4 regions of the Leucobacter sp. Psy1 genome follow, and region 3 is predicted to be linked to each of the others. Evidence: riboswitches for the same ligand, from Rfam matches in the RefSeq annotation. Region 3 holds a riboswitch; each other region holds the start of a gene.

The links. Region 3 has a riboswitch for thiamine pyrophosphate ahead of K8P10_RS06730 (TenA family protein). Riboswitches for the same ligand answer to the same signal wherever they lie in the genome.
Region 1: another riboswitch for thiamine pyrophosphate. It lies ahead of K8P10_RS14410 (bifunctional hydroxymethylpyrimidine kinase/phosphomethylpyrimidine kinase); the one in region 3 lies ahead of K8P10_RS06730 (TenA family protein).
Region 2: another riboswitch for thiamine pyrophosphate. It lies ahead of K8P10_RS05905 (thiamine ABC transporter substrate binding subunit); the one in region 3 lies ahead of K8P10_RS06730 (TenA family protein).
Region 4: another riboswitch for thiamine pyrophosphate. It lies ahead of K8P10_RS05525 (thiamine phosphate synthase); the one in region 3 lies ahead of K8P10_RS06730 (TenA family protein).

The regions. Positions count from the first base shown of each region.
Region 1 is NZ_CP083692.1:3,031,593-3,036,379, reverse strand. It holds gene K8P10_RS14415 (carbon-nitrogen hydrolase family protein) at 1-569, opposite strand, end outside; gene K8P10_RS14410 (bifunctional hydroxymethylpyrimidine kinase/phosphomethylpyrimidine kinase) at 649-2,190, opposite strand; TPP riboswitch at 2,181-2,274, opposite strand; gene K8P10_RS14405 (rhodanese-related sulfurtransferase) at 2,282-3,268, opposite strand; gene K8P10_RS14400 (FadR/GntR family transcriptional regulator) at 3,347-4,135, opposite strand; gene K8P10_RS14395 (Pr6Pr family membrane protein) at 4,276-4,787, shown strand, end outside.
Region 2 is NZ_CP083692.1:1,244,084-1,248,870, forward strand. It holds gene K8P10_RS05895 (BCCT family transporter) at 1-1,113, shown strand, start outside; gene K8P10_RS05900 (DUF6350 family protein) at 1,192-3,264, shown strand; TPP riboswitch at 3,271-3,380, shown strand; gene K8P10_RS05905 (thiamine ABC transporter substrate binding subunit) at 3,374-4,462, shown strand; gene K8P10_RS05910 (iron ABC transporter permease) at 4,462-4,787, shown strand, end outside.
Region 3 is NZ_CP083692.1:1,430,637-1,435,423, forward strand. It holds gene K8P10_RS06705 (VOC family protein) at 1-154, shown strand, start outside; gene K8P10_RS06710 (SDR family oxidoreductase) at 204-1,076, opposite strand; gene K8P10_RS06715 (hypothetical protein) at 1,152-1,394, shown strand; gene K8P10_RS06720 (hypothetical protein) at 1,464-1,616, shown strand; partial or broken gene K8P10_RS06725 (DNA-3-methyladenine glycosylase I) at 1,679-2,257, shown strand; TPP riboswitch at 2,353-2,444, shown strand; gene K8P10_RS06730 (TenA family protein) at 2,433-3,095, shown strand; gene tenA (thiaminase II) at 3,092-3,751, shown strand; gene K8P10_RS06740 (ABC transporter ATP-binding protein) at 3,740-4,540, opposite strand; gene K8P10_RS06745 (ABC transporter permease) at 4,530-4,787, opposite strand, start outside.
Region 4 is NZ_CP083692.1:1,164,232-1,169,018, forward strand. It holds gene K8P10_RS05510 (thiazole synthase) at 1-191, opposite strand, end outside; gene thiS (sulfur carrier protein ThiS) at 196-390, opposite strand; gene thiO (glycine oxidase ThiO) at 375-1,604, opposite strand; gene K8P10_RS05525 (thiamine phosphate synthase) at 1,601-2,251, opposite strand; TPP riboswitch at 2,246-2,357, opposite strand; gene lipA (lipoyl synthase) at 2,425-3,582, opposite strand; gene lipB (lipoyl(octanoyl) transferase LipB) at 3,579-4,232, opposite strand; gene lexA (transcriptional repressor LexA) at 4,332-4,787, opposite strand, start outside.

The DNA of each region.
Region 1 (4,787 bases), 1.6 Mb from region 3:
GTGTCCCACTGCTGCTCCTTGAGCGGCCCGGCCATCCACGCGGCAGGGAGGACGATCACGTCGGCCCCCTGGTCGACGAGCCAGCGGCTCATCTCGGGGAAGCGCAGGTCGTAGCAGGTGGCAGCGCCGATACGGACCCCCTCCACATCGAAGACGAGCGGTGACTCGATGTTCGCCGGGATCACGGTGTCGGACTCGCGGAACCCGAACGCGTCGTACAGGTGGATCTTTCGGTACACGCCCGTGAGCTCGCCGGTCTTCGACAGGGCCACGAGGGTGTTGGACACTCGATCGTCGTCCGGGTCGGACTCGTTGATGCCCACGACAACAGCGATGCCGTGCTCGCGCGCCGAGTCGCGCAGCGCCGTGACGAACGGCCCATCGAGCGGCTCGGAGTGGTTCTGATCCGGCTGCGTCTTCTCGAAGTCGGCGTACATCGAGTACTCGGGCAGCACCACGAGGTGGCTCGTCGCAGCAGCTCGGGCGATGAGCTCCTGGCAGGATGCGAGGTTCTCCTCCACATCGGTCCCTGCGGCGAACTGGGCGACGGAGATGGTGGGGTCGGTCATGTCGAGGGTTCCTCTCGATCGACGGGGGTCGTGCAGGTCTCTCCCGATTATCCCGGGATGAGCGGAAAGTCGCACACCCCTACCGTGCGGGGAGCAGGCGTGATTGATCTGGTGTGACGTCCGAGGGCCCCGCGGCGATCCCCACCTGCCCGAAGAAGTCGTGCTCCCACCTGGCGGATGCGAGGAACGCCTGCCACATGCGCCCCCGAAGAGCCGGCCGGGCCTCTGACGCGAGCGTCGTCACGAGTGCGATGGCGGACTCGGTGTCCGCGGCGAAGGCCTGGTCGTCGTAGGTGGCGATCCACTCGGCGTAGGGGTGTTCGGGGTCGCGCGCGAACGCCCCGAGCTCGCCGCGGAAGAGCCGGGTGCCGATGTCGCTGTACATCCAGAAGCAGGGGAGCGCTGCCGCCGCGGCGACGGCGTACCCGTCCTCGCAGGATGCCACGAGGTGATTCGTGTACCCCGTCGTGATTGCGGATGCGGCTCCGATCGGAGCCCCGCCGAGACGGTCCCGGTGCAGTTCGAGCTCACCGATGAGGGCCCCCTGCGCCGCGTGTAGCCAGAATCGCTGCGCGGCGGGATCCGGAGCGAGGGTCGAGAGCCGCGCGAGCACCCGGGCGTATTCGCCGAGATAGATGGAGTCCTGCGCGACGTACTCCAGGAACGCGCTGCGCGGGAGGGTGCCCGCAGCCAGCCGGGTGATGAATGGCAGGGCGTCGGTCGTTGCACGAATGTCGGCGATGGCGTTCCACCACTCGGAGCGGATGTCGTCCGCGGTTCCCGCCGCCCCGTCGACGTCGCCGCGCCTCCAGAGACCGGCGAAGTGGTGAAGCGGACCGCTGCCGCGCCCGACGTCGAGGGTGTCCGATGCAGCGAGGCTCTCACGGAGCCAGATGCGAGCCTCCCCGATGGCCGCCGCCCAGTCGTCACCGCGGGCGATCCGAGTTGCGACGGCGGAGGAGAGGGAGCAGCCGGTGCCGTGGGAGTTGCGGGTGCGGATCCGCGTTCCCTCGAACGCCACGACCTCGCCCGCGGGGTCGACCAGTGCATCGGGCGACGCCGATCCTGCGAGATGACCGCCCTTCGCGAGCACCCGGACTCCGTGCAGAGCGGCGACGGCACCGGCCTGCTCCAGCATGGCGTCCCAGGACTCGGCGACGGGGCCGCCGGCGATGACCGCGAGTTCGGGGAGGTTCGGGGTGATGAGGTCGGCGAGAGGGAGGATTCGCTGGAGCGCGTCCTCCGCTTCGGTGCCGAGCAAGCGATCGCCGCTGGCCGCCACCATGACCGGGTCGATGACGACGACCGGCGGGCGGGTGCGCTCCAGCCAGTCGGCGACTGCTGTGATCACCTCGGGAGTACCGAGCATGCCGACCTTCACCGCGTCGATGCGCACGTCATCGGAGACCGCGTCGAGCTGCGCCGTCAGAAATGCGACGGGAGGAACATGCACCTCCCGCACCCCGCAGGTGTTCTGGGCGACGAGGGCGGTCACCGCCGCCATCCCGTAGCCGCCGTTCGCGGCGATGGCCTTCAGATCGGCCTGGATTCCGGCCCCGCCAGTCGGGTCGGTCCCGGCAATCGAGAGCACATTGACAACATCGACGTATGGTTCGCTCACTGCGACATCCCTCCGCTCGTCTCAACGAGATCAGGTTCGACGGGTGTGATCTCAGCCGCTGGTGCGGCACCCCGTGTCGTTGAGGGCGAGTCTAGCGCAGAGCGTTGGCCGCTGTCTCGGGGCTCGCGTCGGCGGCGCCACCGTGCTCGGTGCAGCGCTCGTCCCGGTGCTCAGGGCAGGCGACGAATCGGGCCCGGCAGGAGGGATCGGCGCAGTTCACGAGGGTGTTCGATCCGGATCCGCAGACCGCGCACCGCCCGACCACTTCGGCGGGGTCCCCCTCTTCGCCCCCGAAGTCGACGGTCTCGCGGCCGTCGAACACGGCGAGCGACCCGTGCCACAGCCCCTCGTTGCCGAACGCTTCGCCGTAGCGGACGATGCCGCCGTCCAGCTGGTACACCTCGGTGAAGCCGCGCTCGACCATCGCGGCGGAGAGGATCTCGCAGCGGATACCCCCGGTGCAGTAGGTGACGACCGGACGCCCTTTCAAATCGTCGAACGCACCGCTGTCGATCTCCTCGATGAACCCGTGCGTGCTGCTGACGGCGGGAACGACCGCGTTCTCGAAACGACCAACGGCGGCTTCGTACGCGTTGCGTCCGTCGAAGAACACGACGTCGTCACCCCGCTGCGCGACGAGGTCGTTCACCGCCTGCGGGCTGAGGTGCGTGCCGCCGCCCACCACGCCGTTCGCGTCCACCCGGGTTTCATCGGCGAGACCGAACGCCACCAACTCATCGCGCACCTTCACGCTGAGTCGAGGGAAGTCCCGCGAGCGGCGCCAGGGGGCGCGTCGGTCGACGCCGTGGAGCGGCTCAGCGGTGTCGTCGGCGAACCCGGTGCCGTCGCTCCACTTGAACTCGATCCCCGAGAAGGGGCCGTACTCGCGGGTGCGTCTTGCGTAGAGCTTGCACGCGTCGAGCTCGCCGCCTACGGTGCCATTGATGCCGTGGGGCGAGATGATGATGCGGCCCCGGAGCCCCAGCGACTCGCAGAGCTCACGCTGCCACAGCCGCACCGCCTCCGGGTCTGCCACCGGTGCGAACACGTAGTACAGCAGGATCTTCGACTCGCTCACCCGTCAATGGTATTCGCCCTGCCTCGGCACTTGCTCCGGCTCCCCGGCCGTGACGTCGACGGGTCAGTCGCCGACGGGTCAGGCGTCACTCAGCGCGTTCGCCGTGTGCTCGGAGGCGTTCGCGATGCGCTGCTGCTGCTCGGGGGTCCGGGCGAGCGGGGGCACCACTTCGTGTTCAGCGGTGACGATGACGACGTCGTGGTCGACGTGGTTGACCATCGCGTGGACGGCATCGATGAAGTCGCCGCTCTTGATGGCGTCGAGAATGAGGGCGTGATCCCGCTCCATTTCGGTGCCCGTGGCGACGTTCGCGAGCCGACCTCGGTGCTCGGGGGCGCGCAGCTGATCGTTGATGCCCGAGTAGAGAGAGGCGAGGAGTCGGTTCTTGGCCGCGTCGAAGATGAGACGGTGGAATCGGCTGCTGAACGCCGTGTCGGCGTCCTCGTTCACGAGTCCGAGCACCGGGCACCGGGTGCAGCCGAGCTCGGTGGCCGCCGCCTGCTCGAGTGCGGCGATGTCTTCATCGGTGCGGTGGAGTGCGGCCTGCTGTGCTGCCTCGACCTCGAGAGCTCGCCGGTAGCTCAGGATCTCCTCGAGCGTGAAGTCGGCGAGGTACTCGTTGAGCAGGGTGCTCGTCGGTGCGGACGAGCGCACGAACGTGCCGCGGCCCGGGAGCGTCTCGAGCATGCCGATGCTCGCGAGCGATCGCACGGCCTCGCGCACCGTCGAGCGGCCGACTCCGGTCTGCTCGGCCAGCTCGGGTTCGATCGGGATGCGCTCACCGACCGCCCACTCGCCCGTCGTGATCTTCCGTCGGAGGAACGCCAGAGTGGCGCGTGCCCGCTCAGATCCCGTGGTGATGGCCATCAACGCCTCCCGCTGCTCGTCGCCGAACCCCCAGTATAGGTCGCGCTCCCGACACTGCTCCTGGGGTTGCAGTATCGCGCTCAGGAAAGCAGGTGCGTCACAATGGCGGAATGTGCAGTCAGTCGAGCAGGGGTTGGTTCGTGGCATCCCGATGGTGGCATAGCGCGATCGCGGCCGTCATCCTGGCTGCCCTGGTGATCCAGCTGGTCCTAGTTTTCTCCGGTGGAGCGGACGCCAACTCCGGGGAGAGCGGTACAGCAGTGAGTATCCCGGTACGGCTGTGGCGCTTGTTCAGCTTCTTCACCATTGAAAGCAATATTGCCGTGCTGGTCGTGTGTCTGCTGATCGTCGCTCACCCGATGCGTCGCGGGATCTGGTGGGAAATAGCCCGATTGAACGCGCTGCTCGCGATCACGATCACCGGCATCGTCTACGCTGTCATCCTTGCGCCGCAACTCCAACTTTCCGGCTGGGCGCTCGCGGCGTCCATCGGGTTTCACTACATCTCGCCATGGGCGACCGTGGCCGGATGGCTGATCTTCGGGCCACGCCGACGCTTTCGCTGGTCGACCGTCGCCGGCGCGTTCGTCCTCCCGATCGCGTGGCTGGTCTACATCTTCACCCAGGGAGCGTTCACCGATTGGTATCCGTA
Region 2 (4,787 bases), 190 kb from region 3:
TCCACCGGCATCATGGATCAGGTCGGCTCCGTCACCCTCGTCGTCATCATCGCGGTCCTCACCGCCATGTTCGTGGCGTCGGCGGTCTCGGGGATCGAGCGCGGCATCCAGTGGCTCTCGAACATCAACATGGTGCTGGCCGTGATCCTCGCCCTTATCGTCTTCATCGGCGGACCGACGCTGTTCATCTTGAACGTGATTCCGAACGCGGTCGGCTCATTCATCGGCGACCTACCGCAGATGGCGTCTCGGACGGCGGCGACGGGCGACGATGCGCTCGCGAGCTGGCTCTCCTCTTGGACGGTCTTCTACTGGGCGTGGTGGGTGTCGTGGACGCCGTTCGTCGGACTCTTCATCGCCCGCATCTCGCGCGGTCGCAGCATCCGCCAGTTCGTCACCGGTGTGCTGCTCGTGCCCTCCGGCGTCACACTGCTCTGGTTCTCCATCTTCGGGGGAGGGGCGATCGGCATCCAGGAGCGTGCGGAGCGTTCGGGCGACATGGGTCAGGCGCTCGCGAACATCGTCGACGGGGCGCCCGACATCAACTTCGACCTCATCCTCTTCGACATGCTCGGAAGCCTGCCCGTTCCCGAGTGGGTCGCCGTGGTGCTGATGGTCGTCACGGTGGTCCTGATCGCGATCTTCTTCGTCACGGGTGCCGACTCCGCGTCGATCGTGATGGGGGCTCTCAGTGAGCACGGGGCCGAGGAGCCGACGAAGAAGGCCGTAATCTTCTGGGGCGTCTCGACCGGTGCCGTGGCGGCGGTGATGCTGCTCGCCGGCGGATCGGATCCGGCAGCAGCGCTCAACGGGCTGAAGAACATCACGATCGTGTCGGCCCTCCCGTTCGTCCTCGTGATGCTGCTCCTCTGCATCGGCATCTGGAAAGACCTCAGTCGGGACCCCCTCGTGCTGCAGGGGCGCGTGGCGCGTGAACTGCTGGAGCAGTCCGTGGCGGAGGGCGTCGATCGTCACGATAGCGGCCACTTCAGCCTGGTCACCACCGAGATCACGGTCATCACCAGTGAGGCTGCGCAGCGGGATGCCGATGAGAAGGCGAAAGGCAAGCGGCAGGAGGACCCCGAGGATCCACCACCAGTATCCGGCACCTGAGGTATAGCTGCTGCGGGGTGCTCGTCTCTCGGCGCGGAGCCGGGTACCCCGCAGGTCCAGGCGATACACTTCCAGGCGATGAGAGCCACACTGACGGCCGTGATCGCGGCGATCGAGGCGGGAGCCGTCGCACTCGCCGGGTTCGTACTCATCGGGGTGCCGGCGATCCTCATGTGGGTGATCACCTTCGGACTGGACGCGACGCCGGCAGAGCTGATCGGCGGCATCGTCTCGGTGTGGTTCCTGGCGCACGGCGTGCCGCTCGAGGTGTCGGTGACCGCCGAGGCCGCGCTGGGTCTCGGCCTCCCCGGCGAGGCGTTCGCCTTCCCGGTGTCCCTCGCACCGCTCGGGATCTCACTCGTGACCGTTCTCCTCGCGATGCGCGCAGGCTGGAGATTCGCGTCCCGCGGCGGATCGGGTGCGGCCGGCGTCATCGGCGGCGGCATCGGTTTCGCGGCCGTCGGATTCGCCTGCCTCCCGCTCGTCGCCCGGGCTCTCCCCGAACCCGAGTGGCGCGCGCCGCTGACGCTCGGACTCATCTACGCCATCAGCATGCTTTCCGCCTTCGTCGTGCGCGCCGGCCTCACGGACCAGCGATGGTTCTCGCGCGCGGTCAGGCGTCTGCAACTGACGGTGAACCGCGTGTCGCCGATCCTCGCCTCAACACTCCCGGTCAGAACCCAGGAGGTGCTGCGGCTCGCACTCGGCGCGCTGGCAGGTCTCGCAGCGCTCGCCGCAGCCGGCTTCACGATCTCGCTCGTCATCGGCTACGTCGACATCACCGCCCTCTCCCAGAATCTGCAGCTCGACCCGCTCGGAGCGATCGTGCTGTTCGTCGTGCAGCTGGCGTTCCTCCCCGTGGCGCTGATCTGGTCGCTGTCGTGGTTCGTCGGAACGGGGTTCGCGGTCGGCATCGGCACGTCAGTCTCGCCGTTCGACGCCCTTGTCGGCCCGATCCCCGCCCTGCCGCTCATGGGGGCGATTCCGCCGAGCTGGGGCAGCTTCGCACCCGTCGCGCCCGCGATCGTCGTCATCGTCGGCCTCGCGCTCGGGGTGGCCGCCGCCCGCCGGACCACGCTGCGCGGCGCGGGCTGGGGCGCCGCGGTCGTCGTTCCCGTGCTCGCCGCGGCCCTCACCGGGCTCGCCGTCGTGCTCCTCGCCGTGCTCGCGAGCGGTGCGATGGGACCGGACCGGCTCGCGCAGGCTGGGCCGGACCCGTGGGTGACCGGAGGGATCGCCGCTGCCGAGATCGGGGCCGGGATGCTCCTCGGCGTCGTCGCCGGCCGCGCAGACGCCGCTCGCATCGGGACCGTCGTCGAGCTGGTGCGCGGCGGGGAGCGTCGGGCGCTTACCTCCCGGAACGCGGATACCGACGCGGAGACGCAGCCCTGGAGTTCAGACGCACTCGCCGCGGCCATCACCGACGACGCCGACGGGCCGCTCGCGAACGCGGATCGCGCTCCGGGCGTGCGAGCACGCTGGGCAGGTGCGCGTGAGCGGCTCACCGGATTCCTCGGGTTCGGCGGCGCTACAGCCGGCACCGGCGCAGCGCAAGCCGACGCCCTGCCGGAGCTGCCGCCGGTGGACGAGGAACCCGGGACACCCGATCATGCGCCAGACGGTCCTGGACACGCAGCTGTCGACGCGGACGAACGTGAACCAGATGAGTTCGAGACCGCGGAGGTGACGACCGAAGAGGTCGAGCCGGAAGCGGTCGAGTCAGAAGGGGTCGAGCCGGAAGCGGTCGAGTCAGAAGCAGTCGAGGCCGATGAAACTCGTACCGACCACTCCGAGACCGACGAGCCCGCATCCGACGAGCCTGCGCCTGATGCGACTGCTCCGGATGAGCCTGACCTCCCGGAGCGTCTGGACGACGTCACTGAGGACGAGTTGCGGGTGAGCGACTCGGAGGCCGAAGCGATTCTCGCCGCGTTCTCCTGGGACGGTGCCGTCACCGATTGGGAGGAGGCGCCGCGCGACCGCCTCGACGGAGCCGCTCCTCGTGAGGACTCCGGAACCCCTGCGGACCCCGACGCTCAGGAGACCGCACAGGTCGACGGATTCACGGACTGGGACTCGCCGGACGACGCACCTCGGCCCGAGGCCGGCACTGGACGACGCATGTGGCGGTGGCCGGGGCGCAAGCGGTAGACTGACGGGGCAATCCACGGGAGTCCGGACGCGCCGGGCTGAGAGGGAGCTCGCGAGCTTCGACCGTTCAACCTGATCTGGTTCATACCAGCGGAGGAAGGAAGCCTCGATGATGCCCATGCGCACCGCCGTGCCGCGCCGACGCGCCGCACTCACCACGACCGCCGCTCTCACCGGAGCCGCCGCGCTGCTCCTCGCCGGATGCTCGGCCGATGCCGGCTCCGACGCCGACGCTGGCGGCACTGTCACGCTGATCGTGCACGACTCATTCCCGAACGAGGCATTCGCCGAGGCGGCCAGCGCGGCCACCGGATACGACGTCGAGGTGGTCGGGTCGGGCGACGGGGGAGAACTCGCGAACCAGCTCGTGCTGACACAGGGCGCCCCGCTCGGCGACGCGTTCTTCGGCGTCGACCAGATCTTCGCGTCGCGAGTCGTGGACGCCGATGTCGCAGAGGACTACGTGCCGGAGGGGCTGCCAGAAGACGCTGCCGCGCTGGCGGTTGACGGGTCGGACGCGCTCGTGCCGATCGACCGGGGCGCAACCTGCTTCAACATCGACCCGGTCTGGTTCGCTGACCAGGGGATCGCGGCCCCCGAGACCTACGAGGATCTGCTGAAGCCCGAGTACCGCGAACTCACGGTGATCCTCGATCCCGCAGCGTCGTCGACCGGGGCTTCGTTCCTCGTGGGCACGGTCGCCTACTTCGGCGCCGACGCGTACGCAGACTACTGGAGCGATCTCGTGGAGAACGGCGCCCGGGTCGAGCAGGGGTGGAGCGACGCCTACTACGGCCAGTTCACGCAGGGAGGCGAAGGCGGCACCCGCCCGATCGTGCTCTCCTACAGCTCGTCTCCCGCGGCGACGATCGCCGACGACGGGTCTTCCACGAGCGCGGCACTGCTCGACACCTGCTCGAGTCAGGTCGAGTACGCCGGCGTCCTCGAAGGGGCGGAGAACCCCGAGGGTGCCAGGGCGGTCGTCGACTACCTGCTGTCGGGCGAGTTCCAGGACACGATCGCCGAGACGATGTACATGTACCCGGTCGATCCCGAGGCCTCCGTGCCCGAGGAGTGGGAGCAGTTCGCCCCCTTGCCCGAGGAGCCCCACGACCTGCCGAGCGACGAGATCGCCGCGGGGCTCACGGACTGGCAGAAGGCCGTCGCCGACGCGGTCGCCGGCGCCGCGGCCGGGTGATGCGCGGGCGGCTCGCCTGGGGGATCGCCGCCGCGCTGCCGCTCGTCTTCCTCGCGCTCTTCTTCCTCTGGCCGGTCGCGGCGCTCGTCGCGACCGGGTTCACGAGCGACGGCGCATTCGATGCGAGCGGGGTTCCCGCCGTGTTCTCGGACCCGCGCACCTGGCAGGTGATCGGTCATACCGTCACCCAGGCAGGGCTCGCAACGGTGCTCTCGCTCGCGCTCGGCATTCCGGCCGCCTTCGTGCTGTACCGACTGGACTTCCGGGGGCGTGTGGCGCTGCGCGGCCTCCTCACGGTGCCGTTCGTGCTGCCCACCGTCGTGGT
Region 3 (4,787 bases):
CGCAGTTGTTCTCGGCGAGTCCGATCTTGACGGCGCGGCAGCGCGTCTGACCGAGGCGGGCTTCGCCCACGAGGGACCGCAACCTGGAGGTGGTGCGCGCATCCTGCAGCTCACCGATCCCGACGGTAACCGGGTCGTGCTGTTCGGTCCGTGACCACGGCCCGCGAGCAGTTGCTCGAGCGCGACTGTCCGAGGGATCGTGCTCAGCTCAGGCTGAATCCGCCGTCGCTCGTGAGGACCTGTCCCACGATCCACGATCCGCCAGAGGAAGAGAGCCATCCGATGAGTTCGGCGGGATCGGAGGGGGCTCCGACTCTTCCGAAAGGCAGTGCAGCGAACCGCTCGTCGAGACTGTCCAGGGCTCGGTCGGTGGTGTCAGCATCGAGATAGCCGGTGTTCACCGGTCCAGGATTGATCGTGTTGAGCACGATGCCGAGACGCATCAGCTCGGCGGCGACGGTCTTTGTCACGCCCGCGAGCGCCGCTTTGCTGGTCGCGTAGGCAACCTCGCCCGGCATAGCCTCGTCGATCTGTCCTGACGTCATCCAGAAGACGCGACCTACGGGGCTTGTGAACGGTCCGTGGAACGGCACGGGGTCGCCGGGTCGCAGCGGAGCCGCTTGAGCGGCGCCGGACTTCCGTCGCGCGAACTCAGCGGTGAGCAGGAGGGTCGAGCGCGTGTTGGTGTCCCAGAACGCGTCCAGCCGCTCCGGTGTCATGTCGAGGATGCTCCCGTCGTCGCCGCTCCGAGCGTGATTGCAGACCACGATGTCGAGATCCCCCGTCAGGGAGAAGGCCGCGTCGAGTACCGCCGGGACCTTCGAGGCGTCGGTGAGGTCTGCGTCGATATCTCCCGTCGTCGCATCGCCCGTGAGTGCAGCGCGCACACCCGATCGCACTTCGTCGAGATCGTCGCCACCCCAGGGGAGCCGCTCGTCATGCGGGCGATAGTGGTGGATGAAGACGCTCGCGCCGAGCGTCGCGAGCTTCGTTGCTACGGCGAATCCGATCCCGCGTCGACGTGAGACGCCGGTGACGAGAGCGGTCCTCCCGGAAAGTGGAAGATCTTGAGGCATAGTGGGCTCCGTACGTCGGCTTCCGAGACTATCAACTGAGTGAGTCTTGGAGATCCGGTGCGTACCGTGGGCGACATGCCAGTATCAACCGGGACCTCCGTGGGCGCCGTCGTGTTCGACCTAGGGAACGTGCTCGTCGGGTGGGATCCGCACCGTCCGTTGGCCGACCGTCTCGATGAGCGGGAGTGGCACGAGTTCGCGGAGGCGTCCGACTTCGCCGCGTTGAACGCTATGGCGGATCGGGGCGTTCCGCTCCGTGAAGTGGTGCGGCGGGCGACCGAGCAGCACCCGCGGTACGGCGACCTCGTCGGTCAGTAATCCGAGCGCTTCGGCGAGTCGCTCACGGGCCCGATTCGCGGGACGGCCGACATCGTCGGAGAACTGCGGGTGGCGAACCTGCGCATGCTCGGCCTGACGAACTGGTCGGCGGAGACCTATCACCGCGCTGCGGAGCACGCCCCGGTGATTCACGACCTCGACGCGGTCGTCGTATCGGGTCGGGAGGGCCTCATGAATATCGGCGTGCCCATTTCGATCTGAACTGGACAGTGCTGCGCGCTACCGATCGCACGTTGAGGCCCGGCTCTTGCTACCCCGTCCGGGTGACTGCGATCCTGGCCGGTCCCGATGGCATCTCTCGCTGCGCTTGGGTCGGTGACGACGTGGAGTACCGTCGCTACCACGACGAGGAGTGGGGCGTCCCTCTGCGCGGGGATCGGGCACTGTTCGAGAAGATGGCGCTCGAGGGGTTCCAGGCCGGTCTGTCGTGAATCACGTTCCTGCGGAAGCGTGCGCGGTTCCGCGAGGTGTTCGCGGGCTTCGACCCGGCGCGCGTCGCCGCGTTCGGTGAGGACGACGTCGAGCGGTTGCTCAGCGACGCCGGCATCATCCGAAACCGCGCGAAGATCGAGGCGACGATCGCCAATGCGGCGCTGGTGCGGGATATGGCGGACGGAGAGCTCGACGAGCTGATGTGGTCGTTTGCGCCGGTGCGCTCCGGAGCTGACCGGGTTCGCCCGGTCGCAATGGCCGACGTGCCCGCGGTGACGCCGGAGTCCACTGCCCTGAGCAAGGAGCTCAGGAAGCTCGGTTTCCGCTTCGTCGGCCCGACGACGATGTACGCGCTCATGCAGTCGGCGGGTATGGTCGATGACCACTTCGCCGGGTGCTGGCGGGTATGACCGAAGCGGCTGGTCGCTACGCCTCGAGCGTACCGACCGCGTGAACAGGAGCGCGCAACCGATGAGCAGCAGTTCGAGAGACGCGCTAGGGTGGGGGCGAAGACACGGGGTGCCCGAAGCGGGCTGAGATCACACCCGGGAACCTGATCGAGTTCGTACTCGCGGAGGAATGTCCATGAACCACAGTTTTACTGAACAGTTGCGCCTGCAGAATCGGGAGACCTGGGATCAGGCGGTGACGCATCGGTTCGTCCGGGAGCTGTACGACGGAAGCGTCGACGACGCGGTGATGGCCGGGTACCTGGTGCAGGACTACCGGTTCCTCGACAGCTTTCTCGTGCTGCTCGGCTCCGCGGTCTCGACCGCAGACGCGCTGGGACCGCGACTGAGGTTCTCCCGCTTCATCGGCGAGGTCGCGGGGGATGAGAACACCTACTTCCTACGCGCATTCGAGGCGCTCGGCGTCACCGAGGCGCAGCGCTCACGCATTCCCGACACCGAACCGACGGCGGCGTTCACGGCGCTGTTCCGGGAGGCCGCCGCGACGCGGGAGTACGCGGCGATCCTGGCGGTGCTGCTCGTCGCCGAGTGGCTCTACCTCGACTGGGCGACAAGAGCACCGAAACCGCTGCCGGAAAGCTTCGTGCACGCGGACTGGATCACGCTGCACGACTACCCGGAGTTCCACGATCTCGTCGGGTTCCTCCGGGCCGAGCTTGACCGGGTCGGGCCCGCCCAGCGCGCCATCGCCGAGAACTTCTTTGCACGAGCTGTCGCCATCGAACTCGACTTCTTCCATGCGAGTTATACCCACCCGGTGATGGGAGAGCAGGGATGAGTCTCTTCTCAGATCTGAAAGCTGCGATCGGTGCGGAGTGGCAGGCGTACACCGAGCACGAGTTTGTGCGGGGGATCGAGTCCGGCACGGTGCCGCTCGGCGCGTTCCAGGACTACCTGGTGCAGGACTACCTGTTCCTGGTGCAGTTCGCGCGAGCGAACGCACTCGCCGCGTACAAGAGCCGCAGTCTCTCCGACATCCGCGACGCGAGCGGCGCGCTGGAGGCGATCCTGCACGAAACCGACCTGCACCGCCGGCTCACGGCGAGGTGGGGGATCTCCGAGGAAGAGCTCGATCGCGCCTCCGAGAAGCAGGCGACGGTCGCCTACACCCGCTACGTGCTCGACACCGGCATGGCCGGCGACCTGCTCGATCTGCACGTCGCGCTCGCTCCCTGCGCGATCGGCTACGCGGAGATCGGTACCGCACTCGATCCCGCACGTCGTGCCACCGCGGATCATCCCTACGCCGAGTGGATCGGCGAGTACGCCGGCGCCGAATTCCAAGGCGCAGCTGAGCTCGCTGTCGGGAGACTCGATGCTCTCGGCGGCGAGACGGTCTCGAGGGAGCGATTCGATGCGCTGGTCCGGATCTTCCGCACCGCGACCCGGCTCGAGGCCGACTTCTGGCAGCAGGCGCTCGACTCAGCGCGCTGAATCCACTCCGAGGGCTTCCAGCAGCGTTCGCTCCAGCCCGATGAACTCGGGGTCGGAGAGGACCTCCACTCCGCGCGGGCGTGGCAATGCGACGTCGACCTCCGCCAGCACCCTCGCGGGTCGCGGGGAGAGGACGACGACCCGATCCGAGAGCAGGATCGCCTCCCGGACGTCGTGCGTGATGAGCAGCGCGGTCCAGTCGTGTTCGAGCCAGACCTCTTGGAGCCACGCCTGCAGCTCGCGTTTCGTCAGTGCGTCGAGGGCTCCGAACGGTTCGTCGAGCAGGAGGGTGCGACGCTCCTGGACGACGGTGCGGAGCAGCGCCGCGCGCTGACGCATGCCACCTGAGAGCTCGTGGGGGAGCGCATCCTCGAACCCGGCCAGGCCGAATCGCGGGAACCACTCGCGCGCACGGGCCCGCGCCAGCCGACGCGGCACGCCCTGGACCTCGAGCCCGAGCGCCGCGTTGCCGAGTACGGTGCGCCAGGGGAAGAGCAGATCCTGCTGCGGCATGTACGCCGCATGATCACGGCGGCCGACAGCATCTGCACCGTCGATTCGGAGGGTGCCCGCTGAGGGCGAATCGAGACCCGCGATGAGGGAGAAGAGGGTGCTCTTGCCGCAGCCCGAGGGCCCGATGACGGAGACGAACTCACCGGGAGCCACTGAGAACGACACCTCATCGAGGACCTGCCGAGATGATCCGCCGGGCAGCGGAAACTCGCGCGAGATCCCTCCGAGCTCGAGGCCCGGGTGCGGTTCTGTGCTCGGTTGCGGTTCAGTGCTCATGCGCGGCTCTCCGCTCGGTGATGTGCCAGGGGATGACGAGACGTTCGACGATGATCGTCGAGAGGTACAGGGCGATGCTGAGCGCCGCGGTCACCCCGACCGCGGCGAGCACGAGGTCGGTGCGGAACGCGTTCTTCTGGACGCTCATGTAGATGCCGAGCCCGTGCTGGGCGCCGACGTACTCCGCGAAGATCGCACCGACCACGGCATAGGTGATGCCGATGCGGAGCGCAGTGAAGAACGACGG
Region 4 (4,787 bases), 270 kb from region 3:
CCGAGTCGCTCCAGCAGCGCGAACACCGACTCTCCCTGTGCCTCGGAGTCGCCGCTGTGGCGCCGCATGGAGACCGTCGTGAGTTCGGTGCGGCTCGCGACGAGGGCTTCCTCCAGCAGCGCGTGCGACGTCGCCCCTCCCGTGCCCATGACGAGCCGTGAGTCGAAGGTGCGGTCGGCGATGGTCAGCACGCCGTCACCCGCCCTGCACCGCGGTGAGCACGTCGACGGCGTCGCCGTCGGACAGTGCGCGATCCCAGGCGGACCGCGGCACCACGTCGCCGTTCAGAGCGACAGCGACGCCCTGGGTCGCCGAGGTCAGGCCGGCGACGAGCTCGGCGATGCTGATCGCCTCGGCTTCGTGCGGATCGCCGTTCACGGTGTAGTGCATGCGTCGGTTCCTCTCGAGTCGTGCTGGTGGGGGTCGGGAGCCTGCTGGGTGCCGGAGGGCGCCGAGCGCTCGGCGTGCCTCCAGGGGTCGCAGGCCGAGATATCGAGGTCGGCGACGGTGCCGGATCCGGATACCGCGTCGGACACCACGCGTCCGCCGAGCGCGGCCAGGAGGACACCGTGCCTGAAATAGCCGGTCGAGACGACGAGGTTCGACCCCGCTCGGCCGAGGTACGGCAGGTCGTCGGGAGTACCCGGACGGACACCGACCGTCGCCTCGAGCAGTTCGCACTCCTCGAGTCCGGGGACCACGCGAATCCCGTCGCGAAGCAGGTCGTAAAGCGAACCCGCTCGGGGGAGCCGCCCGTCGTCCTCGCGGCTGGTCGCCCCGAGAACGACGGTGCGGTCGTCGCGGGGGATGAGGTACACCGGCCGATCCTCGACGAACGCGCGGATCACCCGGGTCGTGAGTGGACGCAGTCGCTCGGGGACCCGCAGCGTCATGATGTCTCCGGCGACCGGCCTGAGGCGGAGCGGGTGCGCGCCGCGGTACCACCCAGTCACGTCGGCGGCACCCATCCCATTCGCGAGCACGACGGTCGCCCCAGAGGCATCGATGGCCCCCGACTCGCAACGGATCGACCGGCAGGGGTCGCCGCCGTCGAGGCTGACGGCCCGCTCGCGAATGAACTCGGTCCCGCGGCGTTCGAGGGCGTCGATGAGCGCGGCGGCGAAGCGTCGCGGTGCGAGCTGATGGTCTCCTGCGATCGAGACTGCGGCGGCGAGGCCGGGTGCGAGGGCGCCCTCCAGACGACGTGCCTCGCGCACGGTCAGGCGATCCACCGTCATCCCGTGCGCGCGCTGGTAGTCGGCGAGTCTCCGGAGATGGTCGGCATCCGCGCGATCCGCCGCGACCACGAGCGTCCCGTCGTCGCGGTATCCGGTCGGTAGCGGTGTCGCCGCCCCGACTCGCTGCACGACGTCGGCGGAGAGGGCAGCCGAGCGCAGCATCAGCGGGAAGAGGGCCTCCTGCCGGTACTGCACCTCGGCGATCGGCGCGAGCATGCCGCCCGCGTGGTGCGTCGCACCCGACGCCGGAGCGGGATCGATGAGCGAGACGGGAATGCCGAGCTCTGAGAGTTCGAAGCACGCCACGAGGCCGACAATGCCTCCGCCGATCACGATGGCGCGATCCGTCGTGCCGATGCCGCTCATCGTCCGGACTCGAACCCGCGGATCACCGACCTGGCCAGTCCCTCCGGATCGCGTGCCCCCATGAACTCCCGCGAGATCGCGACTCCGGTGACGCCGGTGCGCGCGAGATCGGCAGCGTCCTCAGCGGTGACATCTCCGATGGCGATCACCGGGACCGGGGATTCGGCCACCAGCGACGGGTAACCGGCGAGCCCGAGCGGCGGGCGTCCCGAGTCCTTCGTCGGGGTCGGGCGGAACGGGCCGGCACCGATGTAGTCCACGAGGTCGGCAACGTCGTGGATGGCGTGGACGAGGTCCCACGTGCCCGTCGTCACGCCGATGATCGCCGAGCTGCCGAGGAGCGCGCGAGCGTCGCGCACCGTCACATCGTCCTGCCCGATGTGCACCCCGTGTACCGGAACGCCGCGCAGCGCCAGCGCCGCCGCGACATCGACGCGGTCGTCGACCAGCACTCTCGTACCGGATGCAACTGCGGCGACCGCCTCGGCCACGTGCGTCGTGAGCTCGGTGAGCGCGCGGGCGGAGATCGGTTTCGAGCGGACCTGCACCACGCCGGCACCTCCCGCGGCTGCGGCGCGGGCCACCTCGACGGTACGACGATGGTCATCGCCGCCGGTGACCACGTGGCAACGGAAATCGGGGATCATGCTGGGACTCGCTTCCTCCGCTGGTGCTGACCAGATCAGGTTCGACGGTCCCGCGCGGCCGAAGCGCGATCTCAGCCCGATGCCTCGGGCACCCGTGGGGTACTGCCACCCACCCTAACGCGTCGTGGGGCGGGGCGCTACGGATGAGCCCCGCCCCACGACGCACGCAGGTCTCAGACCGCCTGCGGGAACGCGTCAGCCGCCTTGTCGGCGAGGTGCTGCAGGTTCTCGGGAACAGGACGGTTCTGAACCGCCATCGTCTGCGCCCAGAGCCGACCCGCACGATACGACGAGCGGACGAGCGGCCCGGCGAGCACTCCGGCGAAACCGATCGCGTCCGCATCGGCCTTGAGCTCGACGAATTCCTCTGGGCGGACCCAGCGATGCACTGGTCGGTGCAGTTTCGACGGGCGCAGGTACTGGGTGAGCGTGAGGATGTCGCACCCGGAATCGAACAGTTCCTGCATCGTGTCGTGCACCTCCGCGCGCTCCTCGCCCATGCCGAGAATCAGGTTCGACTTCGTGATCATCCCCGCCTCACGTGCCTGCCGGATGACGTCGAGCGACCGCTGATACCGGAACCCAGGGCGGATGCTGCGGAAGAGGCGGGGAACGGTCTCGAGGTTGTGCGCGAACACTTCGGGCTTCGCGTCGAATACCTGCTGCAAATCGGACGGACGCCCACCCAGGTCGTCCGCGAGTACCTCGACCCCGGAGCCCGGGTTCAACTCGTGAATCTGGCGGATGGTCTCGGCGTACAACCAGGCTCCGGTATCCGGCAGATCATCTCGCGTCACGCCCGTGATCGTCGCGTAGCGCAGGCCCATGGTGCGCACCGACTCGGCGACGCGACGCGGCTCGTCGGTGTCGAGGGGGAGCGGTTTGCCCGAGGTGATCTGGCAGAAGTCGCAGCGCCGCGTGCAGATCGACCCGCCGATGAGGAATGTCGCCTCGCGGTCCTCCCAGCACTCGTAGATGTTCGGGCATCCTGCCTCCTGGCAGACCGTGTGGAGACCCTCGCGCTGCACGAGACCTCGCACGTCGGTGTACTCAGGACCGGTTTTGGCTCGCGTCTTGATCCACTCGGGCTTGCGCTCGATGGGAGTCTCGGCGTTTCTGGCCTCGATGCGCAGGAGTGTACGCCCGTTCGCGGTGGGTCGTCCCTCCTGGTCAGGCGAGGGGGCGGAAGCGGCGGGGGGTTGCCCGCCTCCGCATCCTCCGGTCGCGACGACCAGTTCGGGTTCACGCGGCGCGACCTTCAGCGCCTTTTCGGCTCTAGTCTGCTCGGCGAGCACCTCGGAGAGAGGGGCGCCGATGTTGCGCGCGCTCATGCGGCGAGCTCCTCGAGTGCGGCGACCAGACGCGGAGTGATGACCGGCACCACATCCGCAGGGGTGATCGCCGTTCCCGCGAGGGTGCTCAGCGTGGCCGCGCCGGCGTCGGTGATGCCGCACGGTACGAAACCGCCGAACGGTTCGAGCGAGTTGCTGCAGTTCAGGGCGAAACCGTGGGTAATGACGTGCGCCCGTGCACGGAGACCGATCTGCGCGTACTTCGCCTCGGCGGCTCCCGCCTGAGCCCACACCCCGGTGCGACCGGCGACCCGGTACCCGGTGACCCCGAACTCGGCGGAGACGTCGATGATGACCTGCTCGAGCGCGCGGACCACGTCGACGACGCCCCGGTTCGGGCTGAGCTTGATGATGGGATACCCGACGAGCTGGCCTGGCCCGTGCCAGGTGACGAGGCCCCCTCGATCAACGGGTACGACCGGAGTGCCATCGGTGGGGTACTCCTCCGGACGCGCGCGCCGCCCTGCCGTGTACACGTGCTCGTGTTCGAGCAGGATCAGGGTGCCGTCGTCCTCCCCGGCGACAACGCGATCCGCCGCCGTGCGTTGCAGCTGGAGGCCATCGGCGTAGGGGACGAAATCGGGGTCGAGTCCGGCGACATCAACGGCCACCGACGATTGAGCGATCATGCTCCCAGATTAGTTGAACCGCGTGCAAAAAGGCCAATCCCGCAAAAAACCGCCCGGTGCCGACGGGGTCGTCAGCGCCGGGCGGCAAGGTTTCGGCCCTCAGAGGGAGCGGAAGACCGCGACGACTTTGCCGAGCACGTCGGCGAAGTCGCCGAGGATGGGCTCGAAGGCGCTGTTGCGCGGCAGCAGCCAGGTGTGCCCATCGCGGCGGCGGAGCACCTTCACGGTCGCCTCTCCATCCAGGAGGGCCGCTACGATATCGCCGTTCTCGGCGTCGTTCTGCTGACGGATCACCACGTAGTCGCCGTCGCAGATCGCGGCGTCGATCATGGAGTCACCGACCACACGGAGCATGAAGAGCTGCCCCTCGCCCACGAGGTGCCGAGGCACCGGCATGACCTCGTCCACCTGCTGCTCCGCGGTGATCGGAATGCCTGCCGCGATCTGCCCGACCAGCGGTACATACGCGGCCTCTTCCGGGGTCGCGCTCGAGGGAGTGGGGTCGCTCATGCTCGGGAGTTCGATGAGGATCTCGAGCGCGCGCGGCCGATTCGG